4 regions of the Janthinobacterium sp. GMG1 genome follow, and region 1 is predicted to be linked to each of the others. Evidence: predicted binding sites of a transcription regulator. Region 1 holds the regulator's gene; each other region holds the start of a gene.
What was found. Region 1 encodes sigma-54, which starts transcription at its own class of promoters, with help from an activator protein. Its sites were predicted from a motif close to TGGCANGNAANCTGCTTT; they were not measured.
Positions count from the first base shown of each region.

Region 1 (5,473 bases):
TGCGCAGGCGATTGCCGGGCCCGGCTTGCGCCACACCCATGCCGCCGCCCATCACCACGCCATCCATCACGGCGATATACGGTTTCGGATAGAAATGGATCACATGATTTAACGCGTATTCTTCCGTAAAGAAATCTTCCAGCAGGGCGCTGCCGCCTTGCGGCGTGGCCAGGCCCGCATCGTAAAAGAAACGAATGTCGCCGCCGGCGCACAGGGCTTTTTCGCTGCTGGAACGGATCACGACGGCGTCCACGTGCGGATCATCGCGCCAGGCCAGCAGGACCGCGCTCAGGGCGCGCACCATCTCCAGCGACAGGGAATTCAAGGCTTTCGGACGGTCGAGCACGATGTGTCCGGTGCGGTTGCGGATGGAGGTCTGGACGAAGTCGCTCATGGCAGGCAGGAAAGAAGTGAAAGTGCAAACATTCTAGCGCCTGCGCGGGGAAGATTGCGTTCAACAGGTCCAGGCGCAAAAAAGGGCGCAAGATGTGCGCCCTTAGTTGATCACAACTGCTGGAAGCGGGTGGCCTTAGACGGCGACGACGGCTTCTTCCTCGGAGTTGTCTGGCAGATGCTTGATCGCCTCTTTACCGTGCCCTTGCACTTTGGTTTTGTATTTCATCACTTGCCTATCGAGCTTGTCGATCAGGGTATCGATCGCGGCGTACAGGTCGTGCGCCAAGCTTTCCACATAGACAGTCTTGCCACTCAAACGCAGGTTGACTTCAGCCTTTTGACGTTTTTCTTTCTCTTTGAGGTTATCCACGGTCAGAATCACGGCGATATCGATGACTTGATCGAAATGACGTTTCACGCGCTCCAGCTTCGTTTGTACGTATTCACGGATGGCTGGTGTCACTTCGAGATGATGTCCGCTGATGGTGAGATTCATACACACTCCTAAAGATGATCGGGTTCGTGCGGTCCATCCTATCCGGCCCGCAGAGGAACCGAAAAAAACTTACAAACACTTACGCAGGCTCACTGGCGGAATTTTCAACGCTTCCCGGTATTTGGCAACAGTACGTCGCGCAATCACCATGCCTTGTTCCCCCAGCATGTCCGCAATCTTACTGTCGGATAAAGGATTTTTAGGGTCTTCTGCTCCTGTCAGTTGCACGATCAATGCCCGTATCGCCGTCGATGACGCTTCGCCCCCCGCTTCGGTGGCGACGTGGCTACCAAAGAAATATTTCAACTCGAACATGCCGTGCGGGGTCAGCATGTACTTTTGAGTTGTTACCCGCGAGATAGTACTCTCGTGTAAACCCAGTGTATCAGCTATTTCACGGAGCACAAGGGGGCGCATGGCAACGGCCCCATGCGAGAAAAAGTTCTTTTGTCTTTCTACTATCGCCTGTGCCACGCGCAGGATGGTGTCGAAGCGCTGGCGCATATTCTTGATCAGCCACTTGGCTTCCTGCAACTGTGCGCCCATGGCGCCCTCGCCCTTGCCCTGCTTGAGCAAGTTGGCGTACATGGCGTTGACACGCAGGCGCGGCATGACGTCGTTGTTCAGGGTCACTTGCCAGCCATTGCGCGCGCGCTTGACGACGACGTCGGGCACCACGTAATCGGACACGTCCGAGGCGAATACGGCACCCGGATGCGGATTGCACTGGCGAATCACCGTCTGCGCCTCGCGCAAGTCTTCATCGTCGCAATCGAGGGCTTTTTTCAGCTTGTTGAAATCGCGCTGGGCAAACCAGGCCAGGTGCTTTTCGACGATGACGAGGGCCATGCGCCGCGTCACCATGGCGATGTGCGGCAAGCGCTTGATTTGCAGCGCCAGGCATTCGGACGCATTGCGCGCGCCCACGCCGGGCGGATCGAAACTTTGCAGCAGCGACAAAGCCGTGCGCATCTCGTCGGCGTCGATTTCCAGCTCTTCCGGCAGGCGTGCCAGGATGTCGTCGAGCGACTCTTCCAGGTAGCCATTGTCGTCGAGCGCGTCGATGATCAGCTCGACCAGCGCGCGATCGCGCAATTCCAGCACCGTCACGCGCATCTGCTCCATCAGGTGCTCGCGCAGGGTGCAGTGATGGGCCTCCAGTTGCGGACGCGAATCTTCATCGTCGGGCGCCTTGCCCCGGCTCGCCTCGCTCCAGTCGCTGTCGCCGCCCTCGGCGGCGGCCGGGCTGTCGCCCGCCTCGCCATCAAAGGTTTCCGCTTCGGCCGGCGCGGCGGGCGCGTCCTGGCCTGGCGGCTGGGGTGGCGCTTCGGCCGGCGCTGCCGTGGAACTCAAGGCCCCGTCGGACAGCAGGCGCAGCGAACGGTCGAGCGGATCGTCGAGGCGTTCAAGCAAGGGATTATCCGTCAGCAATTGCTCGAGTTCCTGGTGCAATTCCAGGGTAGACAATTGCAACAGGCGTATCGATTGCTGCAACTGCGGCGTCAGTGCCAGGTGCTGCGAAGTGCGCAGCTGCAATGATTGTTTCATTGGCTTACATGCGGAAGTGTTCGCCCAGATAGACCCGGCGTACCGACTCGTTCGCGATGATGTCGTCGGGGCGTCCCGACGCCAGCACCGAGCCCTGGTTGATGATGTAGGCACGGTCGCAAATACCCAGCGTCTCGCGCACATTATGATCGGTGATCAGCACGCCGATATTGCGCTCCTTCAAGAAACGCACGATGCGCTGGATCTCGATCACGGCGATCGGATCGACGCCGGCGAACGGCTCGTCGAGCAGCACGAAACGGGGATCGGTGGCCAGCGCACGGGCAATTTCCACGCGGCGGCGTTCGCCACCGGACAGCGACAGCGCCTGGTTCTCGCGCAGCTTTTCAATCTGCAAGTCAGCCAGCAATTTATCCAGCCGCTCCTCGATCTCGGCCTTCGTCAGCGGACGGCCTTCGACGGTCTGGATTTCCAGCACGGCGCGGATATTGTCTTCCACCGTCAGCTTGCGGAAGACGGATGCTTCCTGCGGCAGGTAGGACAGGCCCATCTGCGCGCGGCGGTGGATCGGCAGGCTGGAAATGTCCACGCCGCTGATATCGATGCTGCCGCCATCGGACGGCACCAGGCCGACGATCATGTAGAACGATGTGGTCTTGCCGGCGCCGTTCGGGCCCAGCAAACCCACCACTTCGCCGCATTCGACTTGCAGCGAAACATCATGCACGACTTGCCGCTTGCCATAGGTTTTTTGCAGACCGCGAACGATCAGGGTGCTGCCGCAACGTGTATTGTCCATTATTTCTTTCCTGGCGCGGGCGTGGCCGGCGCTTTCTCCGCTGCCGGCGCCTTGGTCTTCGGCTGGATCACCATGCGCACGCTGCCGCCATCCGCGGTGCTGGTGCCGCTGTTGGAATTTTCCATCGCGAATTCTTCCTTGCGGCTGTCATACGAGATGAAGGCGCCATTCGCCACATCGGTCACTTTCGCGCCTTCCAGGCGCGTCAGCTTGGCTCTGGAAAACAGTTTCACCACTTCCGTCTTGTTGTCGTATTCCACGCGCTCCGCTTCGCCTTCCACCCACAGGTCGCCCGCGCCATCGCGCTTCTGGCGGAAGGTGGCGAGCTTGCCGGGGTCGGCCCAGAAGGTAATGAACTGGTAGCCTTGCGGGTCTTCCGTGATCAGGGCCCGGCCCGCCTTCATGGTCAGGGTACCCTTGACCAGCACGACGTCGCCCGTCAGGGTGCGCACCTGCTTGATGTCATCGACGTGGCCGCTACGTGCCGTGATGACGGCTTCCTTCTCGGAATCGGCCTTCTCGGCATGCGCCCCGCCCATGATGGCCAGGGACAATACGGTCAACAGCAAGATGTTCTTCATAGTATGGTTTCCTTGTTTCATTCTGTCATTTTGCCGCCGCGGCCGGGCGCGGTTTCGGCGGGAGGACCATGCGCAGCGCATTCTGCACTTCCACCACGCCGGTGGCGTTATTCGCCTTCATGCCGACGCCATTGATGCGCGAGGCGCCCGTCAGGATATCGACAGGCACGTCCGTTTCCATTCTTTCCTCATCCGGGAACACCGTCAGCGCTTCCGTCTTGACCGTCAGGTTCTGCGCCTTCGGACTGGCCACGCGGTCGATCACGACCTTGCGGTGCAGTTGCAGCCGCGTATTGTCCTGGTCGATATGCGCCAGCTCCGCATTCATGTTCATCGGCGGCATGCCTGGCGTGAGCTTGCGCACGAAAGGCTGGTCGATATCGGACGAATCGTCCAGCGGATAATGCGTGAGCTTGGTGCCCGACACGATATAGCTGGGCTTACCCGTCAAGTCCATGCGCACCAGGCTGAAATTGGTGATGAAATAGTCAGGCTCATCCAGATGCTTGCTGGCCGTGATGTCCTGGCTATTCTTGTTCATCACCTCGAGCAGCCAAAAGCTGGCCAGCGCGACAACAACCGCGCCCAGCACGGTAAAAATCATGCGCCAGCGATGGGCGCCTCCTGGCTTACGCATAGGGCTTCACTCTTTCAAATGTCACTGGCAAGGCGCGCCTCACTCCAGGAACGGCGCCATGACGCGCGCATAGTTGTCCTGGGCGCGCAGCAGGAATTCGCAGATCTCGCGCACCGCGCCGCGGCCGCCGCCAGCCTGCGTCACATGGTGCGCCAGGCCCTGCACTTCCGGACGCCCGCCCGGCACGCTGACGGCAAAGCCGACGCGTTTCAGGATGGGCGCATCGATGACATCGTCGCCAATATAGCCGCATTGCTCTTCCGTCAAGCCCGTCAGCGCCAGCAGTTCGCGAAACGGCGTCAGCTTGTCGTGGCCGCCCTGATGCACATGGGTAATGCCCAGGTCTTGCGCGCGGCGTGCCGTGATGGCCGAGCGGCGCGCGCTGATGATGGCCGTCTGCACGCCCGATTCCTGCAGCAGCTTGATGCCCAGGCCATCATACACATTAAACGTTTTCATCATCTCGCCGTCCGGGCCGAAATGCAGGCTGCCGTCGGTGAGCACGCCATCGACGTCAAAGATCATCAGTTTGACCTTGGCCGCGCGCGCCAGGTTGTGCGCTACGCTCTCCATCAGATCACCTTCGCTTGCGTCAGATCATGGATATGCAGCGCGCCCACCAGCTTGCCGTCGGCATCGACGACCAGCATCTGGTTGATGCGGAACTGCTCCATCACGGCCACGGCGTCGACGGCCAGGCGTTCGGGCGCGATGCTGCGCGGCTGCGCATGCATGACGTCGCGGATCGCCACTTGCGTGAAATCCTGCACGCGCTCGAACATGCGGCGCAAGTCGCCATCCGTAAACACGCCCACGGGGCGGTTGTCAGCGTCGACGACGGCTGTCATGCCCATGCCTTTCTTCGTCATTTCTTCCAGCGCCTGCAGCAAGGAAGCGTCCACGGGCACTTGCGGCACCCGTTCGCCGCTGCGCATCACATCATGCACGTGCGTGAGCAGGCGGCGGCCCAGGGCGCCGCCCGGATGCGAGCGGGCGAAATCTTCTTCCTTGAAGCCGCGCAAGTCGAGCAAGGCCACGGCAATCGCGTCGCCCAG
Region 1 is NZ_JAXQNT010000002.1:594,530-600,002, reverse strand. Features, by position in the region: gene SJI03_RS07720 (3-hydroxyisobutyryl-CoA hydrolase) at 1-394, opposite strand, end outside; gene hpf (ribosome hibernation-promoting factor, HPF/YfiA family) at 530-892, opposite strand; gene SJI03_RS07710 (RNA polymerase factor sigma-54) at 962-2,440, opposite strand; gene lptB (LPS export ABC transporter ATP-binding protein) at 2,445-3,200, opposite strand; gene lptA (lipopolysaccharide transport periplasmic protein LptA) at 3,200-3,781, opposite strand; gene lptC (LPS export ABC transporter periplasmic protein LptC) at 3,807-4,418, opposite strand; gene SJI03_RS07690 (KdsC family phosphatase) at 4,458-4,991, opposite strand; gene SJI03_RS07685 (KpsF/GutQ family sugar-phosphate isomerase) at 4,991-5,473, opposite strand, start outside.

Region 2 (5,473 bases), on a different contig from region 1:
GGCCACCACGCTGGCGGCCGGCGCCGCTGGCGCGGAGGTATAGGTTTGCGCCAGCGCAGAAGGGGCAGCGCAGCACAGCGCGGCCAGCAGGGATGCACGCCATGGCTGGCGCAGCCATGCGGCAGCGGCGTTTTCAAGTACGGTCTGGAGGGGAGTTTTTGAATTCACGGGTGCTATCATACCTTGTTAGCGGCCCCCATTCCCACGCGTGCCGCGCCCCACTCCTCACCTATTTTTGACGCCATGACAACAGCAGACAAGCAAGCCCCCGCCGGGGAACTGACCCATTTCGACGCGACGGGCCAGGCCCATATGGTGGACGTAGGCAGCAAGGAAGACACGCGCCGCAGCGCCGTGGCCGCCGGCACCATCCGCATGCAGCCCGCCACCCTGGCATTGATCATTTCGGGCAATGCAAAAAAAGGCGACGTGCTGGGCATCGCCCGCATCGCCGCCATCATGGGCGCCAAGCGCACCAGCGACCTGATTCCCCTGTGCCACCCGCTGGCCCTCACGCGCGTCACCGTCGATTTTGAAGTGGACGAGGCGGCCAACAGCGTGCACTGCCGCGCCCAAGTCGACACGACGGGCAAGACGGGCGTGGAAATGGAAGCGCTCACCTCCGTGCAGATCGGCTTGCTGACGATCTACGACATGTGCAAGGCCGTCGACCGGGGCATGGTCATGACCAACGTGCGCGTGCTGGAAAAGCATGGCGGCAAATCGGGCGATTGGCACGCCGAGGTGTAATTATTGTGCCTGGCGCGCCAGCCGCTCCTGGAAGCGGCGCAAATCGTACACTAGCCAGGCGCCGCCGGACAGGCACAGCGCGATGATGGCCTTGGACAGCGGCAAGTGGAATTGCTCCTGTCCTGCCAGCGCAAAGCCGGTATGGATCAGGAAGGTGGCCACGCCCAGGCCAGCGCAGCAGCTCGCATAAAAAGGTGCCCGCGCGCTGGACAGCAACACGTGCTTGTAGCCCACCAGCACCAGGGCAATGGCCGCCAGGTTAAACACCAGGAAACCCTGGACGCCGCCCGGCAGATGGAACATCTCCCACTCTTTCCAGTAGGCAGCATCGATTTGATGCAGGATCAGGAACAACATGGTCCAGAAGTAGCTGCGCGGCATAGGATTTACATTCGTCAATATTGATGCAATTTTAAAGCCTGCACCGCGCGGCGCCACGTGCACCTGGCATTTTTCGACGCCAATATGAATTTCATTGATATAAATGCTTTTTCATCAAGAAATCATGCATACTGCGAGTCGACCATATCCAGATGAGCATCGCATGACAAGCAACCAGCCCGCCGCGGAAAACAAGCTCCAGGACTTCGACTTCGAGGCCATGAATCTGCAGGTGGGTGGACGCATCCAGTTCATCACGCATCGCACCATCAAACCCATCCAGCATTTCTCGACCCTGATCGGCTATGTCAAACACGAGTATTTGATCGTCAAGATTCCCATGGAAAACGGCGCGTCCATCGTGCTCAACGAGGGCGATAAGCTGACCATCCGCGTGTTTTCCGGCGTCACCGTCTGCTCGTTTTCCTGCAGCGTGCTGCGTATCTTCAGCCGCCCGCTCAATTATGCCCACCTGAGCTTTCCCGACGCCATCCAGGGCACCAGCCTGCGCACGGCCATGCGCGTGAAAGTGGACATTCCGGCGCAGCTGAGCTACCGCGACGTGGCAGCCGTGCCCGTGTTCATCGTCAACCTCAGCGTTTCGGGCGCGCTGATCGAAGCGCCCAGCATGCTCACGCCGGACGACGAAGGCGTGGCCCTGAGCTTTACCCTGCTGGTGCAGCCGAACAAGCATCAGATGCGCGTCAATACGCGCGCCCGCATCCAGAACGTCAGCGTGGGCAAGCCGTCGAATGGCAATGCCGCCGAGGTGGCGGAAATCTATACGTATGGCGTGCAATTCATCGACCTGGAACCGACCCACTACACCCTGCTGCAAAACCTCACCTATGAAGCGCTGATCGCGGACCGGCAAAAAATCGTCTGACACTGGCGCGGCAGGCGCCGCTCACTGCGTCGCCACCACCTTCGGAATATTGTTCCTGGTAATGGCTTCCTTGGCTGCAGCATTCGTCACGCTGGTGCTGTTAAACCAGCTCAGGCTGCTGGTGCCAATCTGCAACTCCATGTTCACCGTCTGGCCGCCCATGCCGCTGCCCATATCGCCCGCCAGGGTCAGCTCGATATTGCCTTTATCGACCTTGGCACTGGCCACTTCGCGCGTGGCACTGAACACGGGGATGGCGCTGGGTACGGCCTGGGTGGGCGTGCTGCAGGCAGTAGCCAGCCCGCCGTTTTCCTGCACGCACAGGGCCACGGCCGTTTTCAAGGGGGCAGCGGCCGCCAGCACATTGCTGACCTTGGCCCGCATCGTGTAGTCGCCATACTGGGGAATGGCCACGGCCGCCAGGATGCCGGCGATAGCCACCACGATCATCAGTTCTATCAGGGTAAATCCGCTTTGCGCGCGCATCGTATCCTCCCATGGTGCATTGCTCACGCCAGATACGTTGCAAGCGCCATGCCAGCGGCGCGCCCGGGCAGCGGCAGTACACATGGAAAGAAAAGCGACACTTTTGGGCAGGTTCGGACCAGCGCCGTCGCCCCAGGCCGGGAATCGGCCTGTCTTGCGGATAAAAAAAAGGAGCCGAAGCTCCTTTTTTGTACTGCGGTGACCAGGCTGAAATTACAGCATGGCTTTCAGCAGACGCGCCATTTCCGACGGGTTTTTGGTCACGGTGATGCCGCAAGCTTCCATGATTTCCAGCTTGGCTTGTGCCGTATCGGCACCGCCCGAGATCAGCGCGCCGGCGTGGCCCATGCGCTTGCCTGGAGGGGCCGTCACGCCAGCGATGAAGCCAACGACCGGTTTTTTCATGTTGTCTTTGATCCAATAAGCCGCGTTGGCTTCGTCTGGACCACCGATTTCGCCGATCATGATGACCGCGTCGGTATCTGGATCATCATTGAACATCTTCATGATGTCGATGTGCTTCAGACCGTTGATCGGGTCGCCGCCGATGCCGACTGCCGACGATTGGCCCAGGCCCAGTGCGGTCAGCTGACCCACTGCTTCATAGGTCAGGGTACCCGAACGCGACACCACGCCGATACGGCCCTTCTTGTGGATGTGACCTGGCATGATGCCGATCTTGATTTCGTCTGGCGTGATCAGGCCTGGGCAGTTAGGGCCCAGCAGCAAGGTTTTGCTGTTGGCTTTAGCCATGCGGTCTTTCAGAGCCATCATGTCACGCACAGGAATGCCTTCGGTGATGCAAATGGCCAGATCCATTTCAGCTTCGACAGCTTCCCAGATCGCCGCAGCCGCGCCTGCTGGCGGTACGTAGATCACGGAAACGTTGGCGCCGGTTTCTTTTTTCGCTTCGGTCACGTTAGCGAAAATTGGAATGCCTTCGAAATCTTCGCCGGCTTTCTTCGGGTTCACGCCTGCCACGAAGGCAGCTTTGCCGTTCGCGTAGTCGCGGCAACCGCGGGTGTGGAACTGGCCGGTCTTGCCGGTGATCCCTTGGGTAACGACTTTGGTATCTTTATTGATCAGAATGGACATGTTGATTCCTTAATTAAGCTTGACCGGCAGCAGCGGCAACGACGCTCTTGGCTGCATCTTCCATGGTGTCGGCTGCGATGATAGGCAGACCGGAATCGGCCAGCATCTTTTTGCCCAGGTCTTCGTTGGTGCCCTTCATGCGCACGACCAGTGGCACGTTCAGCGAGACGGCTTTCACTGCGGCGATCACGCCTTCAGCGATCACGTCGCAACGCATGATGCCGCCGAAAATGTTCACCAGGATAGCTTTCAGGCCTGGGTTTTTCAGCATGATCTTGAACGCTTCGGTCACTTTTTCTGCCGTGGCGCCGCCGCCGACGTCCAGGAAGTTGGCTGGCTCGCCGCCGAACAGTTTAATCGTGTCCATGGTAGCCATGGCCAGGCCGGCGCCGTTCACCAGGCAACCGATGTTGCCGTCGAGCGAGATGTAGGCCAGGTCGAATTTCGACGCTTCGATTTCAGCTGGATCTTCTTCGTCCAGATCGCGCAGGGCGACGATTTCCGGATGACGGAACAGGGCGTTCGGGTCAAAGTTGAACTTGGCGTCCAGGGCGATGACTTTGCCGCTGCCGGTAACGATCAGCGGGTTGATCTCGGCCAGCGAGCAGTCGGTTTCCCAGTACGCTTTGTACAGGCCTTGCAGGTTGACGCGCGCGTCGGCGATGGAGCCGGCAGGCACGCCGATTTTGGCGGCGATGTCGTCTGCCTGGGCATCGGTCAGGCCTGTGCCCGGATCGATGGTGACGTGGTGGATCTTCTCTGGGTGGCTCTCGGCCACTTCTTCGATGTCCATGCCACCTTCGGACGACGCCATCAGGACGATTTTCTGGGTAACGCGGTCGGTGACCAGCGAAACGTACAGTTCCTGTTTGATGTCGGCGCCTTCTTCCACCAGCAGGCGGTTGACTTTCTGGCCTTCGGCGCTGGTCTGATGCGTGATCAGCTGCATGCCCATGATCTGGTCAGCGTATTCCTTGACCTGTTCGATCGATTTTGCCACTTTCACGCCGCCGCCCTTGCCGCGGCCACCTGCGTGGATCTGTGCCTTGACGACCCACACCGGGCCGCCCAGGGTTTCCGCAGCCTTGACTGCCTCTTCGACGGACATGCACGGGATACCGCGTGGTACCGTCACTCCGTGCTGCCGGAGGATTTCTTTGGCTTGATACTCATGGATTTTCATGCTGGCTTCCCTTCTGATACTGATGTGTAAAAATACGGTTAGTGGTGCAAAAAAAACAGGAAAGCGCCGGGGTCACGCCTTGGCTACCCAGCGCGGGTAATACTGTGCCACCGCCCCGCCATCGGTGCGCAGGGCGTGGCATTTGTCGAGTTGAAACGGCTTTTCATGCGATAAGTCAGCATTCGCACCGTCGCGGGTCGACCAGACATCGCCGGCAAATGCCTGAACCGTCGCAGTCGGCAAGACTTGCGCCAGTTCGGTCAAATGGGTACAGCCAGCGATTCCCGCCAGGCGCTGTTTCAAGTCGCGGCGGAAATTCTTCAATAGATTCAGACCGATCAGCGCCCTGTAAGCGGGGCCGATGGTATCGCAAAAACCGGGATACGGCACGGCATCGGAGGCAGCTTCGGCCTCGACAATGGTCAGTTCGCGATCGACGGTAATGCGTAAATGGAGGTCATGCAGAGGGGCGCCGGCGGGACGGAGGCCGGAAGCCAGGGTCGCGTCATAGCTTTTGATATCGGTGATACGGGCGTCAATATCCCACAGGCCGTCGTCGCGCACATACGCTTGGACGTCGATAACGCGGGAGTGCCGTAGGGCGCGCCGGGATACGGGAGTTGACAGGGGCATAAGACCGATGCCGCTTGCGCGGCCATAATTAGTAAGCAGCCATGTGCCTAAAGCACTCT
Region 2 is NZ_JAXQNT010000001.1:259,210-264,682, reverse strand. Features, by position in the region: gene SJI03_RS01270 (M48 family metalloprotease) at 1-54, opposite strand, end outside; gene moaC (cyclic pyranopterin monophosphate synthase MoaC) at 244-750, shown strand; gene SJI03_RS01260 (DUF6713 family protein) at 751-1,131, opposite strand; gene SJI03_RS01255 (flagellar brake protein) at 1,295-2,017, shown strand; gene SJI03_RS01250 (pilin) at 2,039-2,503, opposite strand; gene sucD (succinate--CoA ligase subunit alpha) at 2,717-3,598, opposite strand; gene sucC (ADP-forming succinate--CoA ligase subunit beta) at 3,612-4,781, opposite strand; gene SJI03_RS01235 (DUF2889 domain-containing protein) at 4,854-5,414, opposite strand.
Region 2: a site for sigma-54 is predicted at 2,540-2,557, ahead of SJI03_RS01250 (pilin). Genes of this name have one in related genera too.

Region 3 (5,473 bases), on a different contig from region 1:
TTCGCCCAGCGCCACGCGGGTCAAGCCGCCGGGCACCATGGAAATCGTCTTGCCGGATAGCACGAACGGGCGCAAATCGATGTGGCGCGGCGCGATGCCGGCGTCCACATACGTGGGGCAGGCGGACAGGGCGAGTGTCGGCTGGGCGATGTAGCCACCGGGATTGGCCAGCAGGCGCTGGCGGAAATCCTCGATCTGCGCCAGGCTGGACGCGGGCCCCACCAGCATGCCGTAGCCGCCCGCGCCATGCACTTCCTTGACGACGAGTTTCGCCAGGTTCGCCAGCACGTAGGACAAATCGGCAGGCTTGCGGCACTGGTACGTCGGCACGTTGTTGAGTATCGGCTCTTGCGACAGGTAAAACTTGATCATGTCGGGAACAAAAGGATAGATCGACTTGTCGTCGGCCACGCCTGTGCCGATGGCGTTGGCCAGGGTCACCCGGCCGGCGCGGTACACGGACAGCAGGCCCGGCACGCCCAGCGAGGAATCGGAGCGGAAGGCCAGCGGGTCGAGGAAGTCGTCGTCCACACGGCGGTAGATCACGTCGACGCGCTTCGGTCCCCGCGTGGTGCGCATGTACACGGAATTGTCGTTGACAAACAGATCCTTGCCCTCGACCAGTTCCACGCCCATCTGCTGGGCCAAAAAGGCGTGCTCGAAGTAGGCGGAGTTGTACATGCCGGGCGTCATGACGACCACCGTCGGGTCATCGATGCCCATCGGGGCGACGGAACGCAGGTTGTCGAGCAGCATGTCCGGGTAGTGGTCGACGGGGGCGATGCGGTTGCGGGCGAACAGTTCCGGGAACAGCCGCATCATCATCTTGCGGTCTTCCAGCATGTAGGACACGCCGGACGGCACGCGCAGATTGTCTTCCAGCACATAGAATTCGCCCTGTCCCGCGCGCACGATGTCGACGCCGGCGATGTGGGCATAGATGTCGGAGGCGACGGCAATGCCCTGCATTTCCGGGCGGTACTGGGCATTCTTGTAGATTTGCTCGGCGGGAATAATACCCGCCTTGATGATGTTTTGTTCATGATAAATATCATGGATGAACATGTTCAAGGCTTGCACGCGCTGCACCAGGCCTGTCTGCATCTGCGCCCATTCGGCGGCGGGGATGATGCGCGGGATGGTGTCGAACGGAATCAGGCGTTCCGTGCCGGCATCGTCGCCGTAGACGGCGAACGTGATGCCGACCCGGCGGAACGTCAGGTCGGCTTCGGCCCGCTTGCGGGCGATGGTCTCGGGGGATTGCTGTTCCAGCCAATTGCTGAATTCACGATAGTGTTCACGTACCTTGCTGTCCGTACCCACTTCATTTGCAGTCATTTCATTGAAAAAATTTGCCATGTTGTGATTTCCCTTGAGCCGTGTCTACGTATAGCTCAGCAGGAAGCGTGCCAACAGGGGGAGCCGAGGGAAGGTGTAAAGATGACCACTTTTGTGGCGTTGCGCCATTCTTTGCACTAATTTGGTGCGCTAAGCGTCACTCTTGGGGACGTCGGCGGGCTGGACGAAGGGCCGGCAATCGACGGGCACGTCGAAGATGAAGCTGGTGCCCGTTTCGGGCGCGCTGTCGACGGCGATGCTGCCGCCGTGGCTTTCGGCCACGCTCTGCACGAAGGGCAGGCCGATGCCCCAGCCTGGGGCGGGGCTGTCGTTCTCGCGGCGCAAGTAGTCGAAGATGCGTGCGGCCTGTTCCGGCGCGATGGCGTGGCCGCCATTGTGCACGGTGACGATCAGGCGTTCGTGGACCGCTTCCACGTGCACGCTGATGGGTGCGTCGTCGCCATACTTGAGGGCATTGCCGACGAGGTTTTCCAGCGCGCGCCGCAGCGAGTTCTCGCACCACCAGCCGACGACGGCTTGCCCGCTGACCTGGCATTTGTCCGGCCGCTGCAGGTTGACCTGGCCGGCCACGGCGTGTACCAGCGGCAGCACGTCAAACTGCCTCAGCACCAGCGGCAACTGCTGGCCCTGATGGTAGCTGAGGCCATCGAGCAATTCCTCGATCATGCTGTCGAGCCGCTTGCTGTGTTCGACAATCTTGTGCGCCAGCAATACCACCCGTTCCGGGTCCGCTGGCCGCAGCAGCAACTGGGCGCTGGTGCTGATGACGGCCAGCGGATTGCGCATGTCGTGCGACAGGCCGGCCGCAACGCGGCGCCGGAAACCTTCGTGCATGCTGGTAAATTCGCGTATCGATTCGCGGATGCCCACGTCGATCGACTTGTTGATCACTTGCCAATCCTTGCTGCGCAAGGTGATACCGGACTCATGCGCGGTGGCGGCGAAGCAGTCGCGGAAGATCTGGTATTCCTGGATCACCTGTTCCGGGCCGTAATTGGTCATGCGCGCCCGTTCGTTGCCATGCACGGCGGGTACGTTGCTGTTGCTGGTCGCATTGTCGCGCGGGTGACCTGGGGTGAGGGCTTCGGCCAGGTTGTCGAAAAAGGCTGGCAAGGTGTTGATGAGGATGGGTGTGAGCAAGCGGTCCGCGCCGCGCACGCTGGCGCGCACGCGCTGTTCCCAGGCGCCAAGGACGGCGTCGCGTATGGCAAAGATGCGCTGCGCGCGCTGCAATGGCTGGCGCACGCCGGCCTGGTGATCCGCCTGATGATCCGTCGCAATATTCACCTGAACTCCCTGACAGGAATGGCTATGCTCTTAATAGTATGCGCCAATTCAGCCGTCAGGGAAACGCTTTATTGTCCAGTTTCGGCCAGCCGCAGGGCCGCATGCAGGCGGGAAAGCGAGGTTGACCATTCGGCCAGGGAAAAGTTCTGTGGGTCATCATGACCATTCGCAAAGCCCGTATCGAGCACGGCGTGGAAGGCGGGGATCAGCCACGTCCCCTTGCGCACGCTGGCGGCGATATACAACAGGGCCAGGCGCTCGTATTGCGCAGGCGTAAAGCCCGGATCGGGCGCCAGGCCATCGTTGCCCTTGCCGCCGCTGGGCACGGAGTGGCGCGGCTGCACCAGTTCCACGTGCAGGAACAGGCCCGTCAGCGACGGCTTGTCCTTTTCCAGCTTGCTGGCATAGCTGGCCGTGCCAAAGTCGCGCACGGCCAATGAATCACCGAGGCGGTTGACGTAGACATGGCCTTTCGGACCGCCGCCCAGCGCCGGATTGCGCGTCGTAAAATCGTTGAAATCCCAGCTGGCGTCGTTGATATGGGCGGGAATGGATTCCAGCAGGAAATTCGGGTAGCTGGTGTCGTGGATGACGAAATAGCGGGCCATCGGTGCGGCCAGCCGGCCCACGGCGCGCGACAGCGGGGCGTCGACGGCGCCGCCCACGTCCGCCTCGGCGATCCCCTGTTCCGCCAGCCAGGCGCGCAACCGGGCCGGGTCGAAGCCCGTGCGCTGGCCGATGCGGGCGGCAAGAAAATCCGGCAGCGGCGCGCTGTCGCCCAGGCGCGCATACAGCTTGACGGGACGCAGCAAGCACGTGGCTTGCGCCCGCGCATCGCCCTTGAAGCCGCTTTTCCAGGCAGCATACGGGCAGGCGGCTTGCTTCTGGGCAGCGGCCGGCAGGGACAGGCAAAGCAAAAGTAGCAGGGCAGGGAGTCGTTTCATGCGGGCATTGTCGCCGAAGCGCCGCTTGCGGCACAGGCGCGCACGAAAAAAAAGCTGCCCCAGGGAAGGGGCAGCCTTTGTGCAGGTGAACGGAAAGCTTTAGAAGTCCACGGACGCCGACACGACGACGGTGCGCGGGGTGCCCAGCACCAGATAACCCGCGCCCGATGCGCCGCCAGCGGACGCCCAGTAGTTCTTGTCGGTCACGTTATCCAGGCGCGCACGCAGGGTGACGGCGCGGTCGGCGATGGTGGTCAGGTAGCGTGCGCCCAGATCCAGGCGTGTCCAGGATGGCACTTTCTGCGTATTGGCGCCATCGAGGTATTGCTTCGACGTATACAGGGTGCGCCCCGTCAAGGCCAGGCCATGTACGCCGGGCACATCCCACTCCGCACCGAAGTTCAGCTGGGTGCCTGGCACGCCGAGGGCATCCTTGCCCACATTGGCGGGGTCTTTGGCGCTGATCTGCTGTGTGTCGAGCAGGGTCAGGCCACCCAGCAGGCGCAGGCCCCGTGCCGGCGTGCCGAACACGGACAATTCGATGCCTCGGTTGCGCTGTTCGCCAAACACGCCAAAGATGCCGTTCTCCACATAGGCCGATGGCTGCTTGGTGGTAAACAGCGCGAGGCTGGCGCCGATGCGGCCAGCGTCATACTTGACACCGATTTCCTTCTGCTTCGATTTGTAGGGCGCAAATGCATCGCCGACATTGGTCACGCCCGCGCCGCCCGCGACCGCGCCTTTTTGCAAGCCCTCGATGTAGTTGGCATAGAGGGATACTTCCTTGATGGGGCGATACACCAGGCCCAGCACAGGCGTGGTAATGCTTTCGTCGTAGCTGCTGCTGTCAAAACGCGCGCCCGTGTTGTAGTCGTAGGAATCATCCTTGATGGTCTGGCGGCGCACGCCCACGGTCAGCAACACCTTGTCATCGGCAAAGGCCATGGTGTCGGCTACGGCAAAGCTTGACAACATAGTGCGGGAAGTCACCAGCGGATGCGCGAGGTCGCCGCCCATGAACCAGGTTGGCGCCGGTGCTGCCACTTGCACGGGAGCATAGATGTTGGTGCCAAAACCTGTCACAAAATCGCTCATGCCGTAGGCGTTCTTCGATTGCGACCAGAACGTCGACGCGGTGGCGCTGATGGTATGGCCGACGCTGCCCGTGCGCAGCTTGCCGCGCACGCCGATCTCGCCCGTACGGACGCTATCGTGGCGGGTATTGTCGAAGCGGTAGGAGCCGGCGGCGCCGGATGCACTGTTTACCGTGGGCGCTGCCAGCACGTTCGATTCGTCGCCGTTGCGAAAGCCCATGGCTGCCCACGCCACGACATCCTTGGCGATATCGTATTCCCCGCGCAAGGTGCCGAACGTATCGCGTTCGTTGGAGTGCGTCCAGTTCTGCGAGAAATTGCTGCTGGCATCAGGCGCGGCGGGCACGGCCACACCGCTGGCCACACTCACGCTCGGGCGTGGATTGCGCAGCTTGTGTTCCTGGTAGCCGGCGTCAGCCGACAGACGGAAATCGCGGCCGCGGTAATCGGCGCCGATCGAGAATACGCTCAGTTCGCGCTTTTCGCGGTCGACGGCCGTGTCGCCATCACGGCGTACGGCATTGATGCGCACGCCGATATTGTTGTCAGGGCCGAAGCGGCGGCCGATATCCGCTGCCACATAGCCCTGGCCGCCGCTTTCCGTGCCGACCGTAATTTGTGTCAGCGGCGTATTGGTGGCGCGCTTGGGCACCAGGTTGATGGTGCCGCCGACGCCGCCACCGCCGGGCGCCGCGCCATTGATGAAGCTATTCGCGCCACGGAACACTTCCACGCGCTCCAGCAACTCGGAAGCGACAAACTGGCGCGGCAGCAAGCCATACAGGCCGT
Region 3 is NZ_JAXQNT010000003.1:75,845-81,317, reverse strand. Features, by position in the region: gene SJI03_RS09230 (circularly permuted type 2 ATP-grasp protein) at 1-1,359, opposite strand, end outside; gene SJI03_RS09225 (HAMP domain-containing sensor histidine kinase) at 1,489-2,646, opposite strand; gene SJI03_RS09220 (hypothetical protein) at 2,715-3,590, opposite strand; gene SJI03_RS09215 (TonB-dependent receptor) at 3,690-5,473, opposite strand, start outside.
Region 3: a site for sigma-54 is predicted at 1,395-1,412, ahead of SJI03_RS09230 (circularly permuted type 2 ATP-grasp protein). Genes of this name have one in related genera too.

Region 4 (5,473 bases), on a different contig from region 1:
AAGAGCATCGACCACCAGCAAATCGGCGCCACCTATGAACAATCGTTCGGCGATGACCGCCTGCATGTGATGGTATATGGCGGCAACCGCGACGTGATCCAGTACCAGGCTTTTACCAAAGGCTTCCAGGCGCCGCCCAGCCATTCAGGCGGCGTGGTCGACTTCCAGCGTGAGTTCTACGGCATCGACACCAACTGGCTGCATGTGAACCAGCTGGCTGGCGGCAAGCTGAGCACGACCATCGGCATCGACTATGGCCGCTCCAGCGATGACCGCACGGGCTATGAAAATTACATCGGCAACACGTTTGGCGTAAAAGGCAAGCTGCGCCGCGACGAGCAGAATGTCGTCTCCAGCCTCGATCCCTATATCCAGGCGGAATGGCAAAGCGGCCCATGGCTGCTCAGCGCAGGTTTGCGCTACAGCAAGATGAAAGTGGCGGTCGATGACCACTATCTCAGCAATGGTGACGACAGTGGCAGCCTCGAGTTCAGCCATACGACGCCGGTGCTGGGCCTGCTGTACAAACTGACGCCGAACGTCAACGTCTACGCCAGCGCCGCGCGCGGCTTCGAGGCGCCTACCCTGAACGAACTGTTTTACTCGGGCACGGCCGGCGGCTTCAATTTCAACTTGAAACCGGCCACCAGCACCAACCTGGAAGCGGGTATCAAGGCCAGGATCAATAACAACACCCACGTGAACGCGGCCGTGTTCCAGATCAAGACCAGCGACGAACTGGTGGTCGACAAGTCCAGCGGCGGGCGCACCAGCTATCGCAATGCGGGTAAAACCTTGCGCCAGGGCATGGAAGTGTCGCTGGATTCGAACCTGCCGTATGGCTTCACGACAAAAGTGGCCCTCACCAGCCTGCACGCCGTGTATGACCAGGCGTTTGGCAGCGTGCGCGAAGGCAGCCGCTTGCCGGGCGTGCCCAGCGCCAACCTGTTCGCGGAACTGGCCTGGAAAGACACGTTCGACCGCTTTGGCGCGGCGCTGGAAAGCGTGGCAAGCAATCAGGTCTACGCGGAAGACAGCAACATCGAAAAACCGGCACCCGGCTATACGGTGTTCAATGCGCGCTTCAACGCCAAACAAAACGTGGGTAATTGGCGCTTCAAGGAATTTGCCCGCCTGAACAATCTTTTCGACAAGACCTACGTGGGTTCCGTCATCGTCGGCGACAGCAACAAGCGCTACTATGAAGCGGCGCCGGGACGCAATTGGTTGCTAGGTGTCAGCGCCCAATACTCCTTTTAAGAACACCTGAGAAAAAGTCCATGGCGGCGTTGCATTGCCCTGAACATTTTTCAGGCGTTCTCATGAAAAAGCCCGCGCGTCTTCCGATGCGCGGGCTTGTAAACTCAAGCAAGCTACTTCAAGGCCGCGCTTCCTTCACGCCATATTTCTCAAAGATGGTTTTTAATTCGCCGCTGGCCGCCATCTCGTTCATGGCTGCCTGCAGCAATTTCGCCACGTCGAGCTGCTGACGGCTGACGGCAAGGCCAACGGCCCAGCCAGCACGCGGCAAGCGGGCGAACGCCACTTCGCTCATGGGGAAAGCGGGATCACTTTTCAGCACCGATTCGATTTCCGAACGGTTGGCCAGCACGGCGTCGAGCTGACCCGCCTGCAATTGCTGCAAGGCTTCGGCAGCCGTGTCGAAAATACGCACATCGTCGCGGTACTTGCCATTGTCTTCACCCAGCATCAGCATGGCCGCGATCGAGACCTTTTCCACGCCGATGCGCTTGCCAGCCAGCGAAGCGACGCCATCGAATTGCGGCACGGCTTGCGCACTGCGCGCCAGGCGCACGGTTTCCACGTAGTATGGCGCGAATATCTCGACCTTGTCGTTATCCGCCATCAACTTCTTGTCGACCGGCACATGCAGCATCACATCGGCGGGACCATAACCGAGGTAATGCCCCTTCCAAACCATATTGCGCAAATCGTCGTTCAGGTTTTCGCCGGCGGGAAATGGCAGCAAGCTCAGTTTCAAGCCCAGCTTTTTCGCCAGCGCTTCGGCGATGTCGATATCGATGCCCGCCCCCTTGTCGGAAAATGGCGCGAACTCGTTGTACACAGCCACTTTCAGGCTGCCCGACTGCTGCACTTTTTGCCAGTCGGCGCGCGCCGGCGCGGCTGCGCACAGCGCCAGGCAAGCGAGCGAGATCATCGCGCTCGCACCCCGGAGTTGAAATGAACGCATGGGACTCCTTCGTGATCAATTCGACTTAATTAGATTCGCGGCGGGTTTCCAGATAGGTCTTGATGGCCCACATGGCTTCCTGGTTGAACACGCCTTCGAACGGCGGCATGTACACGGCGCCATTGCGTACTTTACCGTGGCGGATGGTGGTCAGGTAGTAATTGTCCGTCTCCTTGTAGCATGCCTGTTTCTTTGTCTCATTCTTGATACCGAAACAATCGCGGTCCAACTGGCGCAAGTCCGGCGCAATGCCGCCCGAGATGGCTTCAATGCCGTGGCAGCGGGCGCAATTCTGGTTGTAGGCCGAGGTGCCCACCGTCAAGGCCAGCTTGTTGCCCCGATACGGGTTTTGTTCGAGCCACTTGTCGCCCACCTTGGGCAAGCCCGTGGTGTCGACGCCTTGTGGCGTGACATTGCCGTGCGCATAGGCATGCGGCAAGGTCAGCAGGGAGGTGAGGGCAACGGCGCCGGCGGCCGCCACGCCGAGCAGGGTACGAATGGAATAGGTCATGCTGGTCTCCTTGGTTTTTTAGTCAATATCCAAGAAGAGCAAATGCCATGCCATGCACATATGCCCCACATCCGGCCGCCCATGTATCAATTTGGAACAGCTGCAACACGTAGTTGTGTCACCACGCGCGTCAGGCGGCGGTCACCGTGCAGATGCTGCCCCGCTCCTGCTGCTCGAAAGTGATGCGCACGGGCAAAAATCGGGCAATCACTTCCGCATTCGTCAGCGCATGCTGCGACACCTTGTTGCAACTGAAGCTACCGCCACCGGCCAGCGCCATCGGCAGCAAGAGCTGGTCGGCCAGGTGCTCGCCGACGGCCGCATCCGTCTTGAGATAGGCGCGCACCTCGTTCAACAGGCGCTTGGCCACCGATTCGGCCAGCAAGGACTTTTCGCCAAAAGAAGTAAACACTTCCGTGACATGCTCATGCTCGAGCGTCAACAGCAGGACATTGCCCGGTCCCTGCTCCGCCGGCAAGCCGACAAGGTGCAGCTGCTTGCCGCTCCAGCCCATGACGCTGGCGACACGCTCGAGTTCGCGGTGCGCCACCTGCACATGCACGCCCGCTACCACGCTTTCCGCATACCCTGCCTTCCGTTCACCGCGCTGCAGCAACGCGATGGGCCGCAGGCGCTGGCACGGTTGCACGGTGGCCATCACCTCGCCGCCGCCGGCAGGATGAAAGCCATAGCGTTGCAGCGTAATCTCCATCTCGGCGCCCATCTGTTCCAGGACACGGCCGTACGCACGCTGCAAAAAATGGACGGACGGCGCCATGGCATTGTGCGTGCCACCACTGATGCGCACGGTGGATGGCCCATCCGCATGCAGCAGGGCCGGCAGCAAGGTTTGTAATACCAGAGTGCAACTACCGGCGCTGCCGATGGCAAAGCGGTAATCGCCGCCGCGAATGGGGCCAGGCGCGAATTCCAGGCTCGCTGCGCGCAGCGCCACCGGCGTCGTGCGCGCCCCGCAAATGGCGGCTGCCGCCTGCACGGCCAGCAGATGCTGGCGCAGCAAGCCGGGCTTTTCCCGCCCCGCGCGGATATTCGTCAGCCGGAATGGATGCCCCGTAATCATCGAAAGGCTTAGCGCCGAGCGCAAAATCTGTCCGCCGCCTTCGCCTTGCGCTCCATCAATTTCTATCATTTCTTTTCTCTCTCTGTTAACCTTTGACGCAGACGACCTGCTTCAGGATATGCACGACATCAACCAGTTCGCGCTGCGCCAGCATCACCGCATCGATATCCTTGTAGGCCATCGGAATTTCATCGATCACGTTTTCATCCTTGCGGCATTCCACGCCTTGCGTGGCGCGGATCTGGTCGTCCAGGCTGAAGCGCCGCTTCGCTTCCGTGCGGCTCATGGTGCGTCCCGCACCGTGGCTGCAGCTATGGAAACTCTCCGCATTGCCCTTGCCGCGCACGATAAAACTCTTCGCGCCCATGGAACCGGGAATGATCCCCAGTTCGCCGGCGCGGGCCGACACGGCACCCTTGCGCGTGACCAGCACGTCCTTGCCAAAGTGGTGCTCCTTCTGCACATAGTTATGATGGCAGTTAACGGCTTCCACGTGCGTCTGGAACGGTTTATGGATGACCGTGCGCACGGCTGCGATCAGGTTCTGCATCATCACTTCACGGTTGTTGCGCGCAAACCGCTGCGCCCAGCCCACCGCTTCCACGTAATCGTCGTAATGCTGCGTGCCTTCGGCCAGGTAAGCCAGATCCTGGTCGGGCAAGTTGATGAAGTGGGTGCGCATATCCTGCTTGGCCAGTTCGATGAAATGCATGCCGATGGCATTACCCACGCCGCGCGAACCGGAATGCAACATGAACCATACGGCACCCTGTTCATCGAGGCAGACTTCAATGAAATGGTTACCGCTGCCCAAAGTCCCCAGGTGACGATAATTATTCGTGTTCTTCAGCTTCGGCGTCTTCAGGCAGATCGCATCGAATTCGTCCTTCAATTGCAGCCACGCGGCATCGACCACGGAAGGCGGCGTATGCCAGGAACCCTCATCGCGGCCACGGTGGCCGCGCGTCTTCGGCGACATCCCATGCGGAATGGCGCGTTCGATGGCGCTGCGCAGCGGCCCAAGATTATCGGGCAGATCATTCGCCGTCAGCGTGGTTTTCGCCGCCATCATGCCGCAACCGATGTCCACGCCCACGGCCGCCGGAATCACGGCGCCCAGGGTGGGGATCACGCTGCCGATGGTCGAGCCTTTACCCAGGTGGACGTCGGGCATGACGGCGATGTGCTTGTAAATGAATGGCAGGGTCGCCGTGTTGCGCAATTGTTTTTTGGCCGCTTCTTCGACAGGCACGCCACGGGTCCACATTTTCACGGGACGGCTGCCTTCGGTATGCAGGACTTCGTATTCTTCTTTCTTCATCGCTTCTCTCATCTTGTATTTTAATCAGTAGGACAACCCGACAAGGTGGGACAGGATTTTCTGCCAGGCTCACTGCACCTGGCAGGCCGGTTTGACGCGGCTGATCGATGTAATCCTGTCGGCATTCGGGGCACTGCAGCGCATGACAAGGTTGGACAAGACGTCTGTTATGTAGTCTTGTCCGCATTCATGCACTTTACTTCAACAACCTGGCGCCATATCGATGGCGGCAATTTCTCCCGCCCAGTGAGCGGGGTCCAGCTGGCCGGAAGCAAAGGCGGCGATGATCTTGAAGACGTCATCGGAAAAACCGCCGATGTTCAGGATATCCTCGCGCTCCATTGCCTG
Region 4 is NZ_JAXQNT010000020.1:3,341-8,813, reverse strand. Features, by position in the region: gene SJI03_RS28455 (TonB-dependent receptor) at 1-1,260, shown strand, start outside; gene SJI03_RS28450 (transporter substrate-binding domain-containing protein) at 1,379-2,212, opposite strand; gene pedF (cytochrome c-550 PedF) at 2,238-2,723, opposite strand; gene rtcA (RNA 3'-terminal phosphate cyclase) at 2,854-3,873, opposite strand; gene SJI03_RS28435 (RtcB family protein) at 3,890-5,125, opposite strand; gene SJI03_RS28430 (RNA-binding protein) at 5,327-5,473, opposite strand, start outside.
Region 4: a site for sigma-54 is predicted at 2,759-2,776, ahead of pedF (cytochrome c-550 PedF). Genes of this name have one in related genera too.